Regions from separate parts of the Pseudomonas sp. PVC-5-1 genome, predicted to be linked through region 3. Evidence: riboswitches for the same ligand, from Rfam matches in the RefSeq annotation. Region 3 holds a riboswitch; each other region holds the start of a gene.
The links. Region 3 has a riboswitch for cobalamin ahead of AC2T3R_RS14065 (CbtB domain-containing protein). Riboswitches for the same ligand answer to the same signal wherever they lie in the genome.
Positions count from the first base shown of each region.

Region 1 (6,419 bases), 970 kb from region 3:
CTGATGAGGTTGTCGACCCCATCCTCGCTGGTGGAGTACTGGCCATACAGCGACAGGTCGTCGCTGACCGCGAGCACCAGCCCGGCACGCCAGTTGCCGCCTTGCAGGCTGCGGTCGCTGCGGCTGTCGGTGGTCAGTTTTTCCTGGTCGATGTGGTTCTGGTCGCGGCGCACGCCGGTGACCAGCGACAGGCGATCGCTCAACTGCAGGCGGTTTTCGGCAAACAGGGCAAAGGTGTGGGTGGTGGACAGCGTTTGCGGGCGCAGCGGCGAGGCGCTGTGGAACCAACCCGGTTGTGGCTGCCACGGGTCGACGTAGTCACCGCCCACATCGTTGTAGGGCGCGTTGCTGTCAACGTTGAAGCGGACCTTGTTGTACTCGGCGCCGACCACGGTCTTGCTGGCCAGGCCAAACAGCCTGTGGTCGAGGGTGAAGGCCTGTCGGTCGCCGAACTGTTCCTGGTTGTGCTTGATCTGCAGATAGCTGCCGCGCAGCAGCTGCTGGCGCCCGGCATCCCAGCTGTACTCCTCGGCATTGCGCCAGTGACGGCGGCTCTTGATGTAGTACAGCTGGTTGCTGGCGCTGAGGTGATCGTTCAACGTCCAGTCGGTATTCAGGCGTGTCCATTCATCGACGTAATGCTGCACGTCGTCCTGCACGTTGTAGTTCTTCTTGCGCAGGCTGCTGCGGTAGTGGCCGTCGATCAGCGGGGTGCCGTAGTAGTTGGCAGGCTGCGCATCGCCACGGTCGTGAGCGAGGGTGAAGCTGAGGTCGTCGCTGGCATCGAAGCGCAGCGCGGCGCTCAGCGCCAGGCTGCGTGACGGGGTGCGGTCGACCCAACCGTTACCGGTTTGCTGGTTCAGGGCCAGGCGGTAGCTCAGGCGCTCACCGAGGCTGCCGCCGCTGTCCAGGCCGAGCTGCTGGCGGTCCCACGAACCGTAGCCCAGGCGCAGGTGGTTGCGTACCTCGCCGGCAAACGGCTTTTTCGGGATCACGTTGACCACCGCCCCGGTGGCGCCTTCGCCATACAGCACCGAAGCCGGGCCGCGAATGACATCGATGCGCTCGACCATCCACGGGTCGACCGGGAACGTCTGGGTGCCGGCACCGGTGTACAGGCGTGCGCCGTCGAACAAAGTCATCACCGAGCCGTGCCCGGTAAAACCGCGGGCGGACAGGCCCGTGCCGCCGTCGCCCGGGGAGCCGATGTAGCTGATGCCCGGTGAGCGGGTCACCGCGTCCTGCACAGTGAGGTTGTTGCGCTGCTGGATCTGCTCGGCGCTGATGCTGCTGGTGCTGGCCGGTGTCTCCAGGGCGCTGAGGCCCAGGCGCGAGCCAGCCTGGGTCGGGGTGGCCAGGTCGATGGCGTGGCTGTCGAGCGTGTCGGTGATGGCCGTGGAGGGCAGGGCCAGTGGTTGTCGCTCGAGGTCATCGGCCAGGGCCGGCAGGGAAACGGCCAGGCAGGCCGCCAAGGGGTGAAGCTTGAAGATACGGGACATGTCGTTCCACTACTGCAGGAATGAATGGATCCCGGTGGAAAACACGCAAAGGCGCACCGTGCACGCAGGCGCACGCACGGATACCGGCCTGCGCCCGCCCACCGCGGGTTGCCAAGTGAAGCTCCAGGCCGGTCTCCGGGCTTGCGAGGGGCATGAAACCTTCACCTTCCCATGCAAGTGCACAGTGGTATCTCGAAGGGTTCGCTCGCTTACCGTTGCGGGGGCAGCGCCGGACTTGTCGTGGGCAACACGACGCACCGGCTTCCCGTTTCACCCTGCGCGCGGCGGCGCAGGGCACCTGAAACTGGCGGGCATATGACCATTGAAACGCGGGGGCGTCAATTCTGCCTGTTACCAGTGAAACAACTCTCGTCGTGCCCCCTCGGTAATCGCCACGATTCCCGGGTGCTTGACCTTGCGCTCCACCGAAATGGCATAGAACGACTCATGCACCGCCTCGGTCTGCCCGATCAGCTCCACGCCATATTGGCGGCACACCTCCTCGGCGATCACGCTGGGCGCGACGAAGATGCCGCTGCCCGACTGCCCGAATGCCTGCATCAAGGCACTGTCATCGAACTCGCCCACGATGCGTGGCTGCACCTGCTGCTCACCCAGCCAGCGCAGCAGGCGGCTGCGTACCACGGTCTCCTGCCCGGGGATAAGCAATGGCGCATCCTGCAGGCAGGCGGGGAAGGGGCCTTCCAGGCGGTGTGCCAGCGCCGGGGTGGCGAAGAAGCTCAACCCACACTCGCCCAATTTCTGGCTATAACCCTTGATGTCCAGGTGGCTGGGCATGGGGCTGTCGGAAATCACCAGGTCCAGGCGCTGGATCGCCAGGTCGGCCAGCAGCCGTTCGAGCTTGTCTTCGCGGCAGTTGATACGCAGCACGTCGTCCAGCTCCATGGTCGGTGCCAGCAGGCGGTAGACGATGGACTTGGGTACCACGTCCGCCACGCCCACGCGGAACAGGATCTGCTCCTGCGGGCCGGCCCGCAGCATGGCCTCCAGCTCGCTTCCCAGCTGGAACATCTGCTCGGCATAGATCAGCGTCTGGCGCCCGGTTTCGGTCAGTTCCAGCTGGCGCCCCACGCGCTGGAACAGCTCCAGGCCATAGGTCTGCTCGAACAGGCTGATCTGACCGCTGATGGTTTGCGGGGTCAGGTTCAACTGTTCGCTGGCGCGGGCGATGCTGCCGGTCTTGGCCACGGCCCAGAAGTAGTGCAACTGCCGATAGTTGAGCATCGGTATCGTTCCGGATTCGTAAAAACCGAAGTATAACCGCTGAAAATACGAATTTTCCGGATGTGTTGCGCTCTTTAGAATGCGACTCCATCAGGCGCCGTGTGCGCCGCCGGAACATGAAAAGCGAGGAACCCATGCTGCAACTAAAATCCATCGGCACGCCGCTGGTGCTGGCCTTGGCCCTGTTCACCCTGGCCGGTTGCGAGCAGGCCGAGAAATCCGCCCAGCAGATGCTCGACCAGGCCGCGCAGTCGGCCAAGCAGGCCATCGACGACACCAACAAGGCCGCACAGCAGGCGTTGAGCGAGGCCATCGGCAGCGAAGGGCAAAAGCCCAAGGACGCCGACAAGAAAGAAGACACCCAGGAAATCTGACCCCCAACCGCTGCTGCAGGATTTGAACAATGGAATACTTGCTGGAACTCGTCGCTAGCCCTACCGCCTGGGTTGCCCTGGCTACGCTGGTGGCCATGGAAGTCGTGCTGGGCATCGACAACCTGATTTTCATCTCCATCCTGACCAACAAGCTGCCGGTGGAGTACCGCTCCAAGGCGCGCCGTATCGGTATCAGCATGGCCCTGGTCATGCGCCTGGCCTTGCTCAGCACGGTGGCCTGGATCGTCCAGCTGACGGACCCGGTGTTTGAAGTATTCGGCAATGCCTTCTCCTGGAAGGACGTGATCCTGATTGCCGGTGGCCTGTTCCTGCTGTGGAAGGCGACCAAGGAAATCCACGAGAACGTCGACCCGCACGGGGCCAAGGAAGAAGCCAAGGTGTCGTCGACGGTTACCCTGGGCTTTGCCGCGGCGATCTTCCAGATCCTGCTGCTGGACATCGTCTTCTCGGTCGACAGCATCATCACCGCCGTGGGCATGACCGAGCACCTGCCTATCATGATCATTGCCGTTATCACTGCCGTGATCGTCATGATGGTGGCCGCCGACCCGTTGGCCAACTTCATCAACGACAACCCGACCGTGGTGATGCTGGCCCTGGGCTTCCTGATCATGATCGGCATGACGCTGATCGCCGAAGGTTTCGGCGCCCATGTACCGAAGGGGTATGTGTACGCGGCCATGGCCTTCTCGACGGCGATCGAGATCCTCAACATCCTGGCCCGTCGGGCACGGTTGAAGCGTGAGGCGGCTGAAGGTTGATGTAAAAAATGCGGGGCGCTCGCGCCCCGTTCGCGGGCTTGCCCGCTCCCACAGGTGCCGCGTCAGCCAGATAGCTACGCGGCCCCAGTGGGAGCGGGCAAGCCCGCGAATGGGGGTAGGGAAAATCTTTAGTCAGTGCACCCCGGCATGCCGCCGCGACCGGCGCACAGGCTGTGGCTTGGCGGGGGCCTGCGGTGGCAGGTGGTGGTGGGAATGACGCCGCACGATACGCAGTACACCCCATAGCATGGCGGCTGCAACGCTCAGCCACATGCCAACCAGCATGAGGATTGCCATGGTCAGGCTCATCTGTGCCTCCATCTCTACGGGCCGCGCTCGGTCGCCGACGCTGGCCTTCCAGACACTGCTTTAGTCTAGTCTTTCGCCTGTGACGTTCCATTGACCAAAGGTCTATTGCTTGGTCCGATTTGCTCCTAAGCGGTGTCGGACTATACCCGCGCCGCTGTCCGACCTATGATCGGTGGCCAGAGCCGGGCGCTGCCTGCCCGGCGTTGGAGCAAGCGAGTGTCCATGCAGCAACCTTCCTTCAAGACCATCCCTCGTCGGCTGCTGGCTGCCTGCCTGGTTGCAGCCAGCCTGGCCGGTTGCGCCAGCGCACCCTCCGGCAACCTCAAGGGCCTGCCGCAGCGGGTCGAAATCAGCAGCGTGCCGTTCTACCGTGGCAACGCCAACCACAGCGGGGCCATGGCATTGGCGGCGGTGCTGTCGCAACAGGGGGCTCCGATCACGCCGGGGCTGCTGGACAAGCCGCTGAACCTGCCGCAGGGCGCCGAGGCCCTGGACACCGGCATCCCCCGGGTGGCGCGCGACTACGGCATGGTGGTGTATCCGCTGGACAAGCAGCTGGACGCGCTGTTGACCCAGGTGGCGGCGGGCAACCCGGTGCTGCTGCGTTACGAGGATGGTTCGGCCTGGTGGAGCGAGCCACGCTACGCCGTGCTGATCGGCTACGACCGCTACAAGCAGCGGGTGCTGTTGCGTTCGGGCATGCACCGGCGGCAGTTGATGGCGTTCGATGACTTTGCCTCGGCGTGGGCGAAGCTTGGGAGCTGGGCGGTGCTGGTGCAGCCACCTCGGCAGCTGCCAGCCCAGGTGGACCGCCAGCGCTGGTTGCAGGCTGCCGATGAACTGGCCCGGGCGGGGCAGGAGATTGCGGCGAAGCAGGCTGTGAGTAGCCTGAACAAATAGCTTTGTCTGTACCGGCCCTTTCGCGGGCACCCCCGCTCCCACAGGGACCGTGCAACCAGCACAAATCCTGTGGGAGCGGGCGTGCCCGCGAAGAGGCCAAGCCTGCCTACATCAGAAGCCCAGGCGATCGCGCAGGCTGTAGTACCAGGCGCCAATGGCGCTGAACGGCACGCGCAGCATCTGGCCACCCGGGAACGGGTAGTGCGGCAGCCCGGCGAAGGCGTCGAAACGCTCGGCCTGGCCACGCATGGCCTCGGCCAGCACCTTGCCCGCCAGGTGGGTGTAGGTCACGCCGTGACCCGAGCAGCCCTGGGAGTAGTAGATATTGTCGCCGATACGGCCAACCTGTGGCAGACGCGACAGGGTCAGCAGGAAGTTGCCGGTCCAGGCGTAGTCGATCTTCACGTTCTTCAGTTGCGGGAAGGCCTTGAGCATCTTCGGACGGATGATCGCCTCGATGTTGGCCGGGTCACGCGCGCCGTACACCACGCCACCACCGAAGATCAGGCGCTTGTCGCTGGTCAGGCGGTAGTAGTCGAGCAGGTAGTTGCAATCCTCGACGCAGTAGTCCTGCGGCAGCAGGGTGCGCGCCAGCTCGTCGCCCAGCGGTTCGGTGGTGATCACCTGGGTGCCGCATGGCATGGACTTGCTGGCCAGCTCCGGCACCAGGTTGCCCAGGTAGGCGTTGCCGGCGACGATGATGAACTTGGCGCGGACCTTGCCCTGCGGGGTGTGCACCACCGGGTTGGCGCTGCGCTCGATGCGTACGGCCGGGGTTTGCTCATAGATGATGCCGCCCAGCGACTCGACCGCAGCGGCTTCGCCCAGGGCCAGGTTCAGCGGGTGGATGTGGCCGCCGCTCATGTCCAGCATGCCGCCCACATAGTTGTCGCAGGCGACCACTTCGCGGATGCGCTTCTGGTCCATCAGCTCCAGCTGGTTGTGACCGAAGCGTTCCCACAGGCGCTTTTGCGACTCCAGGTGGCCCATCTGCTTGCTGGTGAGGGCAGCGAACACGCCACCGTCCTTCAGGTCGCACTGGATGTTGTACTTGGCCACGCGCTCACGAATGATGCGCCCGCCTTCGAAGGCCATGTGGCCCAGCAGCTGAGCCTGCTTGGGGCCGACGGTGCGCTCGATGACGTCGATGTCGCGGCTGTAGCTGTTGACGATCTGGCCGCCGTTGCGGCCCGATGCGCCGAAGCCGACCTTGGCTGCTTCGACGATGCTCACCTTGAAGCCGTTCTCCAGCAGGAACAGGGCGCTGGACAGGCCGGTGTAGCCGGCGCCGATGATGCACACATCGGTTT
Region 1 covers NZ_CM172024.1:2,113,338-2,119,756, forward strand. The annotation lists gene AC2T3R_RS09605 (TonB-dependent receptor) at 1-1,499, opposite strand, end outside; cobalamin riboswitch at 1,609-1,816, opposite strand; gene nhaR (transcriptional activator NhaR) at 1,851-2,744, opposite strand; gene AC2T3R_RS09615 (hypothetical protein) at 2,879-3,118, shown strand; gene AC2T3R_RS09620 (TerC family protein) at 3,148-3,900, shown strand; gene AC2T3R_RS09625 (hypothetical protein) at 4,033-4,209, opposite strand; gene AC2T3R_RS09630 (peptidase C39 family protein) at 4,375-5,109, shown strand; gene AC2T3R_RS09635 (NAD(P)/FAD-dependent oxidoreductase) at 5,221-6,419, opposite strand, start outside.
Region 1: linked by a shared signal. The riboswitch ahead of AC2T3R_RS09605 (TonB-dependent receptor) and the one ahead of AC2T3R_RS14065 (CbtB domain-containing protein) in region 3 are both predicted to bind cobalamin.

Region 2 (6,419 bases), 420 kb from region 3:
AAGACTGGCCGTCGAAGGGACGGCGGCATCAATGGCGCATTGGACGAACACCTCGTGACAGGGGAATGCGTAGCCTAACGGATAGAGGCATCGTTGTCGCGGAAAACAGATTCCGCGAGTGCGCCGCGTGCGCTGTAGGAGCGGCCTTGTGTCGCGATAGGGCTGCGAAGCAGCCCCAGCAATTTGTGCCACTATGCTGAAACCCTGGGGCTGCTTCGCAGCCCTATCGCGACACAAGGCCGCTCCTACAAGAGCCAGGGCCGCGCATGCCCCTGGTTCAGCGCCCCATCAAGCGCCTGGTCCAGTCGCCCCCGTGGCTCTGCTGGCAGGCCTCTTCACTGTCAAACCGCACATGCCAGGCCGGATGATCCAGCTGAATGCCGGCCTGCTCCAGCGCAAGGCCTGTCAGTGCCAGCATGCGCACCTTCGCGTCGCCCGCCACGGCGGCGGCCTTGTCGGCCTCTCGCTCGAACACCCAGGTAATACGCAGGCTGGCCGGAAAATTCTCGGGCGCGAGACGATGGGTAAGCCAGCTGAAACCGACGATCTCCGCCTTGGCGGTTTCGCAGGCTTCGGTCAGGCAAACCACCAGTTCACGCTCCAGGCGTGCCATATCGCGCTTGTTCAGGGGTTTCACCGGTGGGCCTCGCTGCTCAAAGCCACCACTGTAACGCAGTTGCGCCACTTGCTGTCGGCCAGCCCGACAGCAATGGTTGACCACCCGCCAGCCACTGCGTAGCCTTGCCACTTCGAGGTTCTTCGGCCAGGCCGAAGCTAAGACGGGAACGCGGTACAAGCCGCGGCTGCCCCCGCAACTGTAAGCACCGACAACGGATCGACACAGCCACTGCGCCCGCGCGCGGGAAGGCGTCATCCCGCCAGCCCGCTGCACCAGCGGGTACATGGAACGGTGCGAGCCAGGAGACCTGCCTCGTCACGTTTTCGACTTTCAACCGGGCGGGGTGATCCGGTGGCGAACAAGCCCGGCCGGCCTGGCCTGCGGCTGTCGTCCTGCATGCCCGCGCCAATCTGCCAAGGGCAATGCGACATGAAAACACTGGCCAAGCTCCCCGTCACCATCGTCACCGGCTTCCTCGGCTCGGGCAAGACTACCTTGCTGCGCCACATGCTCGACAACGCCCAGGGCCGCCGCATTGCGGTGATCGTCAACGAGTTCGGCGAACTGGGCATCGACGGCGAAATCCTCAAGCAGTGCAGCATCGGTTGCACCGAAGAAGAAGCCACCGGCCGCGTCTACGAGCTGGCCAACGGCTGCCTGTGCTGCACCGTGCAGGAAGAGTTCTTCCCGGTGATGCGCGAGCTGGTGGCACGCCGTGGCGACCTGGACCATATCCTCATCGAAACCAGCGGCCTGGCCCTGCCCAAACCGCTGGTGCAAGCCTTCCAGTGGCCGGAAATCCGCAATGCCTGCACCGTCGACGCGGTGATCACGGTGGTCGATAGCCCTGCGGTGGCCGCCGGCACCTTCGCCGCCTACCCGGACCAGGTCGATGCCCAGCGCAAGCTCGACCCCAACCTGGACCACGAGTCGCCGCTGCACGAACTGTTCGCCGACCAGCTGGCCAGCGCCGACCTGGTGGTGCTGAACAAGGCCGACCTGATCGACGCCGAAGGCCTGGCCAAGGTCCGCGCCGAGGTGGCTGAAGAACTGCCGCCGGCGGTCAAGGTGATCGAGGCCAGCAGCGGCAAGCTGCCGCTGGAGGTGCTGCTGGGCGTGGGCGCCGAGTCCGAGGCGCACATCGATGGCCGCCGTACCCACCACGATTCGCATCATGACGGCGATGACCATGACGATCATGACCACGACGCCTTCGACTCCATCTCCATCGACCTGCCCGAAGCCGACGAAAGCCTGCTGCTCGACGCCCTGACCCAGCTGGTGGTGGAATTCGGCATCCTGCGCGCCAAAGGCTTCGCTGCCATCCCGGGCAAGCCGATGCGCCTGCTGGTGCAAGGCGTGGGTACCCGTTTCGACAAGCACTTCGACCGCGCCTGGCGCGCCGACGAGCCGCGCATCACACGCCTGGTGCTGATTGGCCAGGACCTTGACGCCGCCCAGCTGGAAGCGCGCCTGCGCCAGGCACTGGGCGCCTGACGCATGCACCTGCTGCGGACCCAGCCCGGCGGCTTCGTGCCGGATGACAGCATTGCCGACCTCGGCCAGACGCCCGCCGAGCTGGTGATTCTCTGCAGCGGCGATTCGCACCTGGCATTGCTCGCCGATACCGCCGAGCAATTGCCCGAGGATTACCCCAGCCTGCGCCTGGCCAACCCGATGCAGGTACAGAACCATGCCTCGGTCGACCTGTACGTCGACCAGGTGCTGCGCCATGCCAAAGTCATCCTGGTGTCGCTGCACGGCGGCGTCGGCTACTGGCGCTATGGCGTCGAGCAGTTGGTCGAGTTGGCCGGCCGTGGCGTGCAGCTGATCCTGGTGCCGGGTGACGACCGCCCCGACCCGGAGCTGACCAGCCTGGGCAGTGTCAGCGGCGAGCAGGCCGAACGCCTTTGGCACTACTTGCGCCAGGGCGGCAAGGCCAACGCCATCAACCTGTTCAACTGCCTGGCCAGCCAGTGGCTGGGCCGCGACTATGCCTGGGACGAGCCGCAGCCGCTGCCGCGCACTGCCGTGTATCACCCGGCCAAGGGCAGCGCCACGCTGGAGGATTGGTACCCGCAGTGGCACCCCGAGCAGCCGGTGGCGCCACTGTTGTTCTACCGCTCGCACCTGCAGGCGGCCAATACCGCGTTCATCGATGTGTTCTGCCAGCGCCTGCAGGCCGCCGGGCTCAACCCGTTGCCGATCGCCGTGGCCAGCCTCAAGGAAAGCGCCTGCCTGGAGCAGGTCGAAGCCTGGCTGGACGAGGTGGGTGCCGAAGTGCTGGTCAACACCACCGGCTTTGCCCTGTCCAGCCCCGAACGCCCCAACCTGCGCCCGTTCCGTCGCGACATCCCGGTGCTGCAGGCCATCTGCGCGCAAGACAACCAGCCCGGCTGGGAAGCCAGCGAGCAGGGCCTGGGGGCGCGTGACCTGGCCATGCACATTGCCCTGCCCGAACTGGACGGGCGCATCATCACCCGCCCGGTCAGTTTCAAGGACATGGCCTGGCGCAGCGAACGCAGCCAGTCCGACGTGGTCTGCTACCGCGCCCACCCCGAGCGCATGGACTTTGTCGCCGAACTGGCCCGCCGTTGGGTCGAACTGGCGCGCCTGCCGAATGCGCAAAAGCGCGTGGCCCTGGTGCTGGCCAACTACCCGACCCGGGATGGCCGCATTGGCAACGGCGTTGGCCTGGACACGCCAGCGGCCGCGCTGAACATACTCAAGGCCCTGCAGGCCGAAGGCTATCCGCTGGCCGACTTGCCGGGCAGCGGCACGCAGCTGATCCATCAGTTGCTCGGTGGCGTGACCAACGACCTCGACCAGCTGGACCTGCGCCCGTGCGCGCAGAGCCTGAGCCTGGCCGACTACAAGGCCGCCTTCGAGCGCCTGCCAGAGGCAAACCGCCAGGCCGTGCTGGAACGCTGGGGGCCGCCGCAGCAGGACCCGATGTACCGCAGTGGCCGGCTGATGGTGGCCGGCCTGCGCTTTGGCTTGACCTTTGTCGGCATCCAGCCGGCGCGCGGTTACCAGGTGGACCCCAGCGCGGTGTACCACGACCCGGACCTGGTGCCACCGCACGGCTACCTGGCATTTCACTTCTGGTTGCGCCATGCCTTTGCCGCCGACGCGGTGATCCATGTCGGCAAGCACGGCAACCTCGAATGGCTGCCCGGCAAGGGCGTCGGGTTGTCGGCGCAGTGCTGGCCGGACGCCTTGCTCGGCCCGCTGCCGAACATCTATCCGTTCATCGTCAACGACCCGGGCGAGGGCGCCCAGGCCAAGCGCCGCACCCAGGCGGTGATCATCGACCACCTGATGCCGCCGCTGACCCGTGCCGAAACCTACGGCCCGTTGCGCCACCTGGAGCAATTGGCCGACGAGTTCTACGAAGCGCAGCTGCTCGACCCGCGGCGCGCTCGCGAGTTGCAGCGCGACATTCTCGAACTGGTCAAGGCCAATCACATTGACCGTGAACTGCAGCTGGAAGGCCAGCTGGACGATGCCGCCGTATGGCTGCCACGCCTGGATACCTACCTGTGCGACCTGAAGGAATCGCAGATTCGCGATGGCCTGCATGTGTTCGGCCAGTCCCCGGAAGGCCGGCTGCGGCTGGATACCTTGCTGGCGCTGTTACGGGTCGAGCGTGGCGACGGTCGCGGTGGCAATGCCAGCCTGTTACGGGCCCTGGCCAAGGCGCTGGTGCCAGGCTTCGATCCGCTCGATTGTGAACTTGGCCAGCCGTGGCAAGGGCCACGCCCGGAACAACTGCAGGCCATGAGCAGCGAGCCTTGGCGCACCTGTGGCGATACCCGCGAACGCCTCGAACTGTTGGCGCTGCAGTTGATCGACCAGGCGCTGTGCGGCACCGTGCATTTACCTGCCCAGAGCGAATGGCAGCCGGTGCACGATGTGGTACGGACGCTGCGAGAATCGGTGGCACCCAGCCTGGACGCCTGCGGCAGCGCCGAAATGGATGGCCTGCTGGCGGCGCTGGCCGGGCGTTTCGTGCCCGCCGGCCCCAGTGGCGCACCCAGTCGTGGTCGCCTGGACGTGCTGCCCACCGGTCGCAACTTCTATACCGTGGACGTGCGCAACCTGCCCACCACCACCGCCTGGCGCCTGGGCTTCGCCTCCGCCAACCTGATCCTGGAGCGCCATCTGCAGGACCACGGCGATCACCTGCGCCAACTCGGCCTTTCGGTGTGGGGCACGGCAACCATGCGTACCGGCGGTGATGATATCGCCCAGGCCATGGCGCTGATGGGCGTGAGACCGGTATGGGCCACCGGTAGCCAGCGGGTCGACGATTTCGAGATCCTGCCGCTCAGCCTGCTCGACCGCCCGCGGGTGGATGTGACCTTGCGCGTTTCCGGCTTTTTCCGTGATGCCTTCGGCAACCTCATCCGCCTGTTCGATGCCGCAGTGCAGGCGGTAGCCGCACTTGATGAACCCGAGGATCTCAACCCCCTGGCCGCCCGCGTGCGTAGCGAGCGTGCCGCGCTGCAGGCGCAGGGCGTGGACGCCGAGCGTGCCGCGCGCCAGGCTGGCTGGAGGGTGTTCGGTGCCAAGCCCGGGGCCTATGGCGCCGGGGTGCAGAACGCCATCGACGGGCGCCTGTGGCACAGCCGCGACGACCTGGCCGAGGTTTACCTCAACCACGGCGGCTATGCCTACGGCGCCAGCGACGACGGAACCCCGGCCCGAGCCCAGTTCGCCCAGCGCCTGGCCAAGGTGCAGGCGGTGCTGCAGAACCAGGACAACCACGAACACGACCTGCTCGATTCCAACGACTATTACCAGTTCCAGGGTGGCATGCTGGCGGCGTCGGAAACCTTGTCCGGTGCGGCAGTTGCCAGTTATCACGGCGACCATAGCCAGGCCGACCGGCCGCGCATCCGTACCCTCAAGGAAGAGCTGAACCGGGTTATCCGCGCCCGGGCGCTGAACCCGAAATGGATCGACGGGGCCAAGCGCCACGGCTACAAGGGCGCCTTCGAGATGGCGGCGACGGTCGACAACCTGTTCGCCTTCGACGCCACCACGCAACTGATCGACGACCATCATTACCAGGCGCTGGCCGATGCCTACGTGCTCGACCCGGCGACCCGCGACTTCATGCGCGAGCACAACCCCGAGGCCCTGCGCGACCTTACCGAGCGTTTGCTGGAGGCCCAGCAGCGCGGTCTGTGGCAGGCACCGGGCGACTACCGTGAAGCCCTCGAGGAACAACTGCTCGACGGCGAGGAACAGGCTTGAAATGAGTGAACCCGTGCAATTTCCACTGGCAGCCGTGGTCGGTGCCGATGACCTGAAACTGGCGCTGTGCCTGACCGCAATCGACCCGAAGATCGGCGGCGTGCTGATCGAGGGGCCACGTGGCATGGCCAAGAGTACCCTGGCCCGTGGCTTGGCCGACCTGCTCGGTGAGGGGCCGTTCGTGACCCTGCCACTGGGCGCCAGCGAAGAGCGGTTGGTCGGCACCCTCGACCTGGATGCCGCACTGGGGCAGGGCAAGGCGCAGTTCTCCCCAGGGGTACTGGCCCAGGCCGATGGTGGCGTGCTGTACGTCGATGAGGTGAACCTGCTGCCCGACACCCTCGTCGACCTGTTGCTCGATGTGGCGGCCAGTGGCACCAACCGTATCGAGCGCGACGGCATCTCGCACCGGCACAGTGCCCGCTTCGTACTGATCGGCACCATGAATCCGGAGGAGGGCGAACTGCGCCCGCAGTTGCTCGACCGCTTTGGCCTCAATGTGGCCCTGGAAGGCTTGCCCGAACCTGAGGCGCGCCAA
Region 2 covers NZ_CM172024.1:2,666,604-2,673,022, forward strand. The annotation lists gene AC2T3R_RS12080 (hypothetical protein) at 278-637, opposite strand; cobalamin riboswitch at 736-948, shown strand; gene cobW (cobalamin biosynthesis protein CobW) at 1,049-2,116, shown strand; gene cobN (cobaltochelatase subunit CobN) at 2,120-5,881, shown strand; gene AC2T3R_RS12095 (magnesium chelatase ATPase subunit I) at 5,883-6,419, shown strand, end outside.
Region 2: linked by a shared signal. The riboswitch ahead of cobW (cobalamin biosynthesis protein CobW) and the one ahead of AC2T3R_RS14065 (CbtB domain-containing protein) in region 3 are both predicted to bind cobalamin.

Region 3 (6,419 bases):
CCTACCCAGTGGGCGTGGGGGCTGCGGTGAATACCCAGAATCGTTTTCATGAGAAGGCTCCTCTCTTGGTTGAGATAACCTTACCAGTGAGACCAATCAGGCAATAGCCGGCTAAAATGGCATGCATCGTCTCATTAAAAGGACAATCAAAAAAAGACGGCGTGAAGTATCGGATGCCCCGCGTACTGCGACCTCAACCAATGCTCCAGCTTCAACGAAAAGGCTTGTCCCCGCCCCCTGAGTTCCCGATAGACCGGATCCGCCATGGCCTGGCCGGGGGTCAGACTATCCAGATGGCGGCGATTTTCCACCGAGGATATCAACTCGAGGAAAACTGCGTAGTCTTCGAACAGAGAAGCGCTGTAGGGGTTGGAGTCACCGAGCAATGCCAGGCGTTGCAGAGGGGTGAGGGCCAGCAATTGTTGAAGGCGCATGATCTTCGACGGCGCAGCGAGGCCGTGGACTTCGGCAATCGCCACGATACCGCCTGCAAAAAGCAGTTTTCGCGAAAATTGCAGTTTGATGTTGCGTACTCCCCACGCCTTGCCTTCGGCCCTCTTTTCCTCGAAATTCGCCATGAGGGTGCGGTAGTAGCGGATCAGGTCGTTAAGCAGGAACCTGGCAAGCCCGCTTCCATGATCATCAGGAATATAACGGCGCAGCAGGTCATTCTGCCACCAGGCAAAGGCCTCATGCCCGAAGAGGGCGCGGCCCTCGAGCAACATCAGCATTCGCCTGGTCAGCGCCGTATTGTCTTCGCATTTCCAACCTATGTGTTCGCTAACGTCTGAGTACAGCGCCAACGCCCCTCGGCCGAATTTCGCCTCGTCGCTTTCTCCCGGATGGCTGATGGGCCGGACAAGGTCGCTGACCTGGCGCAATATGTCGTCCAGACGATCCGCCGGCAAACTGGTGTCATGCACGATGAAGAAGTCGATGTCCGAAACAGGCGAAACCTCGCATCGGCCATAGGAGCCCACGCTGACCACAGCCAGAGGTGAACGCCCCGCCAGCGGTGCAAGCGTGCTGTACAGGGCCTGCCTGAGTGACTCGATTGACTTGCAGGAGTAGTCGTAGCGTTTTTGCAGATACGATGGCTGTAGCAGGGTCTTGCTGGTCATGTTCGTACGCTCGGGCAAAGCCCAAGATTACTCACGCCTTTGCGCCCGATGCTGTCTGGAAAAACTATCCCGCCGGTCCCTGCAGCAGGAAGGCCTGCACTTGTTCGGCGCACGCCTCAGGATGCTCCTGCATGAAGCAGTGCCCACCTGCAACCTGCCTGCCGCTGACCTGAGGGTTGAGCGCCACCAGGCGATTCACCGAATGCGGTACGAAGGGGTAGGTGTGCTCGCCGTACAGCACCCGCGTGGGCGTACGGATTGCCGCCAGGCTCGCCCACATGCGCTTGGGGAACGAACTGAATATTTCCACTTCGCGGCTGGGCCGGCACTTGAGCACCACCGCTTCGCCACAGTCGCCAATGGCATGCTCCACGTAGGCCCGCAGCGCCGCATCGGTCCACCCCTTGAAGATACCCCGCCCATGCAGCGAAGCCAGGGCTGCCTCGCGGTCGGGCCAGTGGCTGCGACGGCTGGCAGCCTTGCGCGCCAGGGCATGGCGCTGGTGCAAGCCGACCAGGGCTGCCATCCCCATCACACCCAGCATGCGCCGGCTGAACAGTACCGGGTCGAGCAGCACGGCACGCGTGAACAGTTGCGGTTCACTGGCCAGGATCAGGCCGGTGAGCACGCCACCGAAGCTGTGCCCGACGGCAAAGCGCGGTACGTCACCATACTCGCCTCGCCCGGCTGCAAAAGCCTCCACCGCCAACGCAGCGGTCCGGTTCCAGCCACGGAACACCCCGCCATGGTCGCTGTCACCATGGCCCTGTACATCGCTGAGCCACAGGTCGAAATGTTCGCCCAGGCGCATCAGCAATGGCTGGTAGGCCAGGCAGCAGAAGCCGTTGCCGTGCAGAAAATGCAGTAACGGCTTGCCACTGGCCGGGGTTCGCCAGCCCCGCAGGGTGAAGCCTTCGGCGCATTCGTGAGACCAGGGGATCAACTGCATCGGCTTACTGTACTCGCGGGGTCAGGAAAACGCTGATTCTACAAACAGCAGCGGGTACAGTGAAATCACCAGCAACAAGGCCATCAGGACATTGAACAGCATCAGCCAGCGCGGGTTCTGCAACAAGTTGCGCAGGGCGCTGCCGAACATCACCCACACCCCGACGCTCGGCAGGTTGACCAGGGCGAACAAGGCGGCAATGACAATGACGTTGGTCACATAGCCCTGCGCCGGCGTGTAGGTGGTGATTGCCCCGACTGCCATCACCCAGGCCTTGGGGTTGACCCACTGGAATGCCGCCGCTCCCCAGAAGCCCAGCGGTTTGCGGGCACTGGACGAAGCTGTGCCGACCGGCCCGGAGGTGGCGATCTTCCAGGCCAGGTACAGCAGGTAGGCGGCACCGGTGTAACGCAATACCGTATACAGCGCCGGCCAGGCTTTGAACACCTCGCCCAGGCCCAGGCCGACAGCCAGCACCATCACCATGAAACCGACACTGATGCCCAGGGCGTGCGGGATCGAGCGACGCACACCGAAATTCACCCCGGAGGCAAGCAGCATGGTGTTGTTGGGGCCAGGAGTGATGGAAGACACGAAGGCGAACAGCACGAAGGCGGTCAGCAGGTCGGCAGAGGCAAGCATGGCAGGCAATCCACTTTTTTTATGGGTGCTGTCACACTAACGGAGTCGCCCTCTTCTGCGACCGATACAGTTTCACTAAATTGTGTAGATACACATCGCTGTACCGCTACCATCAGATCAAGGAAGCCGTCCCATGAGCCTCACCATCCGTCCTGCCGTTCGCGCCGACGCCGAGCAGATACTTGCCTTCATCACCGAGCTGGCAGAGTACGAACGCGCCCGCCACGAGGTGATCGCGAGCGTTGCCGATATCGAGCACAGCCTTTTTGGCGAGGGCAGCACCGTGCATAGCCTGATGTGCGAGCGCGATGGCCGGGCAATCGGCTTTGCCGTGTATTTCTACAGCTACTCGACCTGGCTCGGCCGCAACGGCATCTACCTGGAAGACCTGTACATAACGCCCGAGCAGCGCGGCGACGGTGCCGGGCGGCAATTGCTGCGGCATATCGCCCGCGAGGCGGTGGCGAAGAATTGCGGACGGCTGGAATGGAGCGTACTGGACTGGAACGAGCCGGCTATCGGCTTCTATCAGAAGCTGGGGGCCGAAGCGCAGGATGAGTGGGTGCGCTACCGACTGGACGGGGACAAGCTGGCGGCGTTTGCCCGAGGCTGACCGGGCGCGCGTTCCCTCCCACAGGGTAGCCGGAGCGCCCGCAAACGATTCTGGCAATTGACGCCAGCCCCGCCCCATGGTCTCCTTATGCCTCGCGTTCAGGTGCCCCCGATGGGGGTGAAACGGGAAACCGGTGCGTCACAGGCCCTCCAGCAGGGCCGGACAAGGCCGGTGCTGCCCCCGCAACGGTAAGCGAGCGAAGCGTCTGTACCACTGTGCCTGATCCCCGGCATGGGAAGGTGACGCTTTCCAGGAGCCTGGCTCCTCCTCGCAAGCCCGGAGACCGGCCTGGCGTTCATGAACACCCCGCGGTGGGCGGGCGCTGTTGCATTCCCCTGGGCTGCCACGCTCGGGGCTGCCGCGCTTGCCCGTTGCCCACAAAAAGCAGAGGAACGCGTCATGCCCGTCACCAGCGCCAAGCAACACAGCATTACCACCCCCGTCACCCTCAGCCAGCGTGTCGTCATCGCCATCGGCGCCAGCCTGCTGGGCCTGTGCCTGGTGTACTTCGCCGGCTTTTCGCATATCGAGGCCGTGCACAACGCCGCCCACGACACCCGCCACAGCGCCGCATTCCCCTGCCACTGAGTACGCCCGATGATCACACGCATTGCCCGCACCGCGGGCTTCAGCGGGTTGCTGGCGGCCTTGCTGCTGACCCTGCTGCAGAGCTTTTGGGTCGCCCCGCTGATTCTCGAGGCAGAAACCTACGAATCCTCGGCCCCCGTCGCCGAGCACGAGCATGCTGGCGAAGTGGCAGCGCATGAACACAGCGCCGAAGCCTGGGCACCTGAAGACGGCTGGCAGCGAGTGCTGTCCACCACCGGCGGCAACCTGGTGGTCGCGGTCGGCTTCGCCCTGATTCTCACCGCCCTGTACAGCCTGCGTGAACCCAAGCGAGCCGGCACCGGCGCACTCTGGGGCCTGGCCGGCTTCGCCGTGTTCTGCCTAGCCCCGACCCTGGGCCTGCCGCCGGAACTGCCAGGTACTGCCGCAGCCGACCTGGGGCAACGCCAGGCTTGGTGGATCGGCACCGCCAGTGCCACCGCGCTGGGCCTGGCCCTGCTGGTGTTCGCTCGCCACTGGTTGCTGAAGGCGCTGGGCGCTGTGCTGCTGGTCATTCCCCATGTGATCGGTGCGCCGCAACCCGAGGTGCACGAGAGCCTGGCCCCCGCCGCCTTGGAAACCCAGTTCAAAGTGGCCTCCTGGCTGACCAACGCCGCATTCTGGCTGGCCCTGGGCCTGCTCAGCGCCTGGCTGTTCCGGCGCTCCAGCCAGGCCTGATGCCTGCCTTCTACGCCGGCTTCGGCTGTCGTCGGGGTTGCCCGGCGGATACGCTGGAAATCTTGCTGCGCCAGGCCCTGGCCACCCAGGGCCTGGCGTTGGCCGACCTGCAAGGCATCGCCAGCATCAGCCTGAAGGCCGACGAGCCCGGCTTGCAGCAACTGGCCGAACGCCTCGGCCTGCCTTTGGTGTTGTACGATACCGCGCAGTTGCAACCCTACGAACCCCGACTCAGCCACCGTTCCGCCGCTGCCCATGCCCACTGTGGCTGCTGGGGCGTGGCGGAGAGTGCGGCACTGGCCCTGGCCAGCCAGCGGGTTGGCACCGCCAGGTTGCTGCTGACGCGCAAGGTACTGGGCCCGGCTACCCTCGCCCTGGCCTGTTGAACGCTTCCCCTCTTTCCTGCAAGGACTTTCCATGACGGTCTACTTCATCGGCGCCGGCCCCGGCGACCCGGAACTGATCACGGTCAAGGGCCAACGGCTGATCCGCCAGTGCCCGGTGATCATCTATGCCGGCTCGCTGGTGCCGGCCGCCGTGCTCGAGGGCCACCAGGCCGAGACCGTGATCAACAGTGCCGAACTGCACCTGGAGCAGATCATCGCCGCCATGCGCAGTGCGCATGAGCAAGGCCAGGATGTGGCTCGGGTACACAGTGGCGACCCCAGCCTGTACGGCGCCATCGGCGAGCAGATCCGCCATCTGCAAACGCTGGGCATCGATTACCAGATCATCCCCGGGGTCACCGCTACAGCGGCCAGCGCCGCCCTGCTCGGCTGCGAACTGACCCTGCCCCAGGTAGCTCAGACCGTTATCCTCACCCGCTATGGTGACAGCTCGCCGATGCCGCCCGGCGAGCAGCTGGGCGACCTGGCGCGCCCTGGCAGCACCCTGGCGATTCACTTGGGGGTCAAGCACCTGTCGCGTATCGTCGAAGAACTGCTGCCGCACTACGGCACGCACTGCCCGGTGGCGGTGGTGCATCGTGCCACCTGGCCGGACCAGGACTGGGTGCGCGGTACCCTCGGCGATATCGTGGAACGCGTCGCGGCCAAGGATTTCCGGCGCACGGCGCTGATCCTTGTGGGCCATGTGCTGGGCGACACACCGTTTGCCGAATCGGCCTTGTATCGCGCCGGGCACGCCCACCTGTATCGCCCTGGCGACTGAGCATTGCCAGGTTCGCCGCAGGCGTAGCAGACTCCGGTTTCCCGCCTGCAAACAGGAGTCATGCCCATGCTGGACCTACGCCCAAACTGCGAGTGCTGCGATACCGACCTGCCGGGTGACAGCCCCGATGCGCTGATCTGCTCCTTCGAATGCACCTTCTGCCGCACCTGCGCCGAAAACCGTTTCCAGGGCCGCTGCCCGAACTGCACCGGCCAGTTGGTGGCACGCCCGACACGGGTCGGCCAGGCACTGGCCAACAACCCCGCCTCAACCCAGCGCGTGAGCAAATCACACTCCGCCTGCGCATGACGACTACAAAAACAGGCATCGCCGCTTTGCCAGGGTGATGTCTTTCCCACTTTTTGTAGGACTTTTCAACAACAAGCACGTGGACTTTCAACACTTCTATACTCGGCATTACCAAATTTCGGGAATGGTCGTATCGTGCAGCGCTTCCGATAACCCCACTTGCAGACGTATTCCTGAGTGATCCAGGAAGCGGACCACATCCTGACAGGAGTTTTCTTCATGACTACCGTGCTGATCGTCGACGACCACCCCATCGTCCGGCTGTCCTTGCGCATGTTGCTCGAACGCGAGCGCTTCCGTGTTGTCGGCGAGGTCGGCAATGGCAGCGAGG
Region 3 covers NZ_CM172024.1:3,087,480-3,093,898, forward strand. The annotation lists gene AC2T3R_RS14040 (pirin family protein) at 1-50, opposite strand, end outside; gene AC2T3R_RS14045 (nucleotidyltransferase family protein) at 147-1,121, opposite strand; gene AC2T3R_RS14050 (alpha/beta fold hydrolase) at 1,186-2,070, opposite strand; gene AC2T3R_RS14055 (LysE family translocator) at 2,092-2,712, opposite strand; gene AC2T3R_RS14060 (GNAT family N-acetyltransferase) at 2,846-3,325, shown strand; cobalamin riboswitch at 3,409-3,631, shown strand; gene AC2T3R_RS14065 (CbtB domain-containing protein) at 3,725-3,913, shown strand; gene AC2T3R_RS14070 (CbtA family protein) at 3,923-4,609, shown strand; gene AC2T3R_RS14075 (cobalamin biosynthesis protein) at 4,609-4,995, shown strand; gene cobM (precorrin-4 C(11)-methyltransferase) at 5,027-5,779, shown strand; gene AC2T3R_RS14085 (DUF1272 domain-containing protein) at 5,846-6,088, shown strand; gene AC2T3R_RS14090 (response regulator transcription factor) at 6,308-6,419, shown strand, end outside.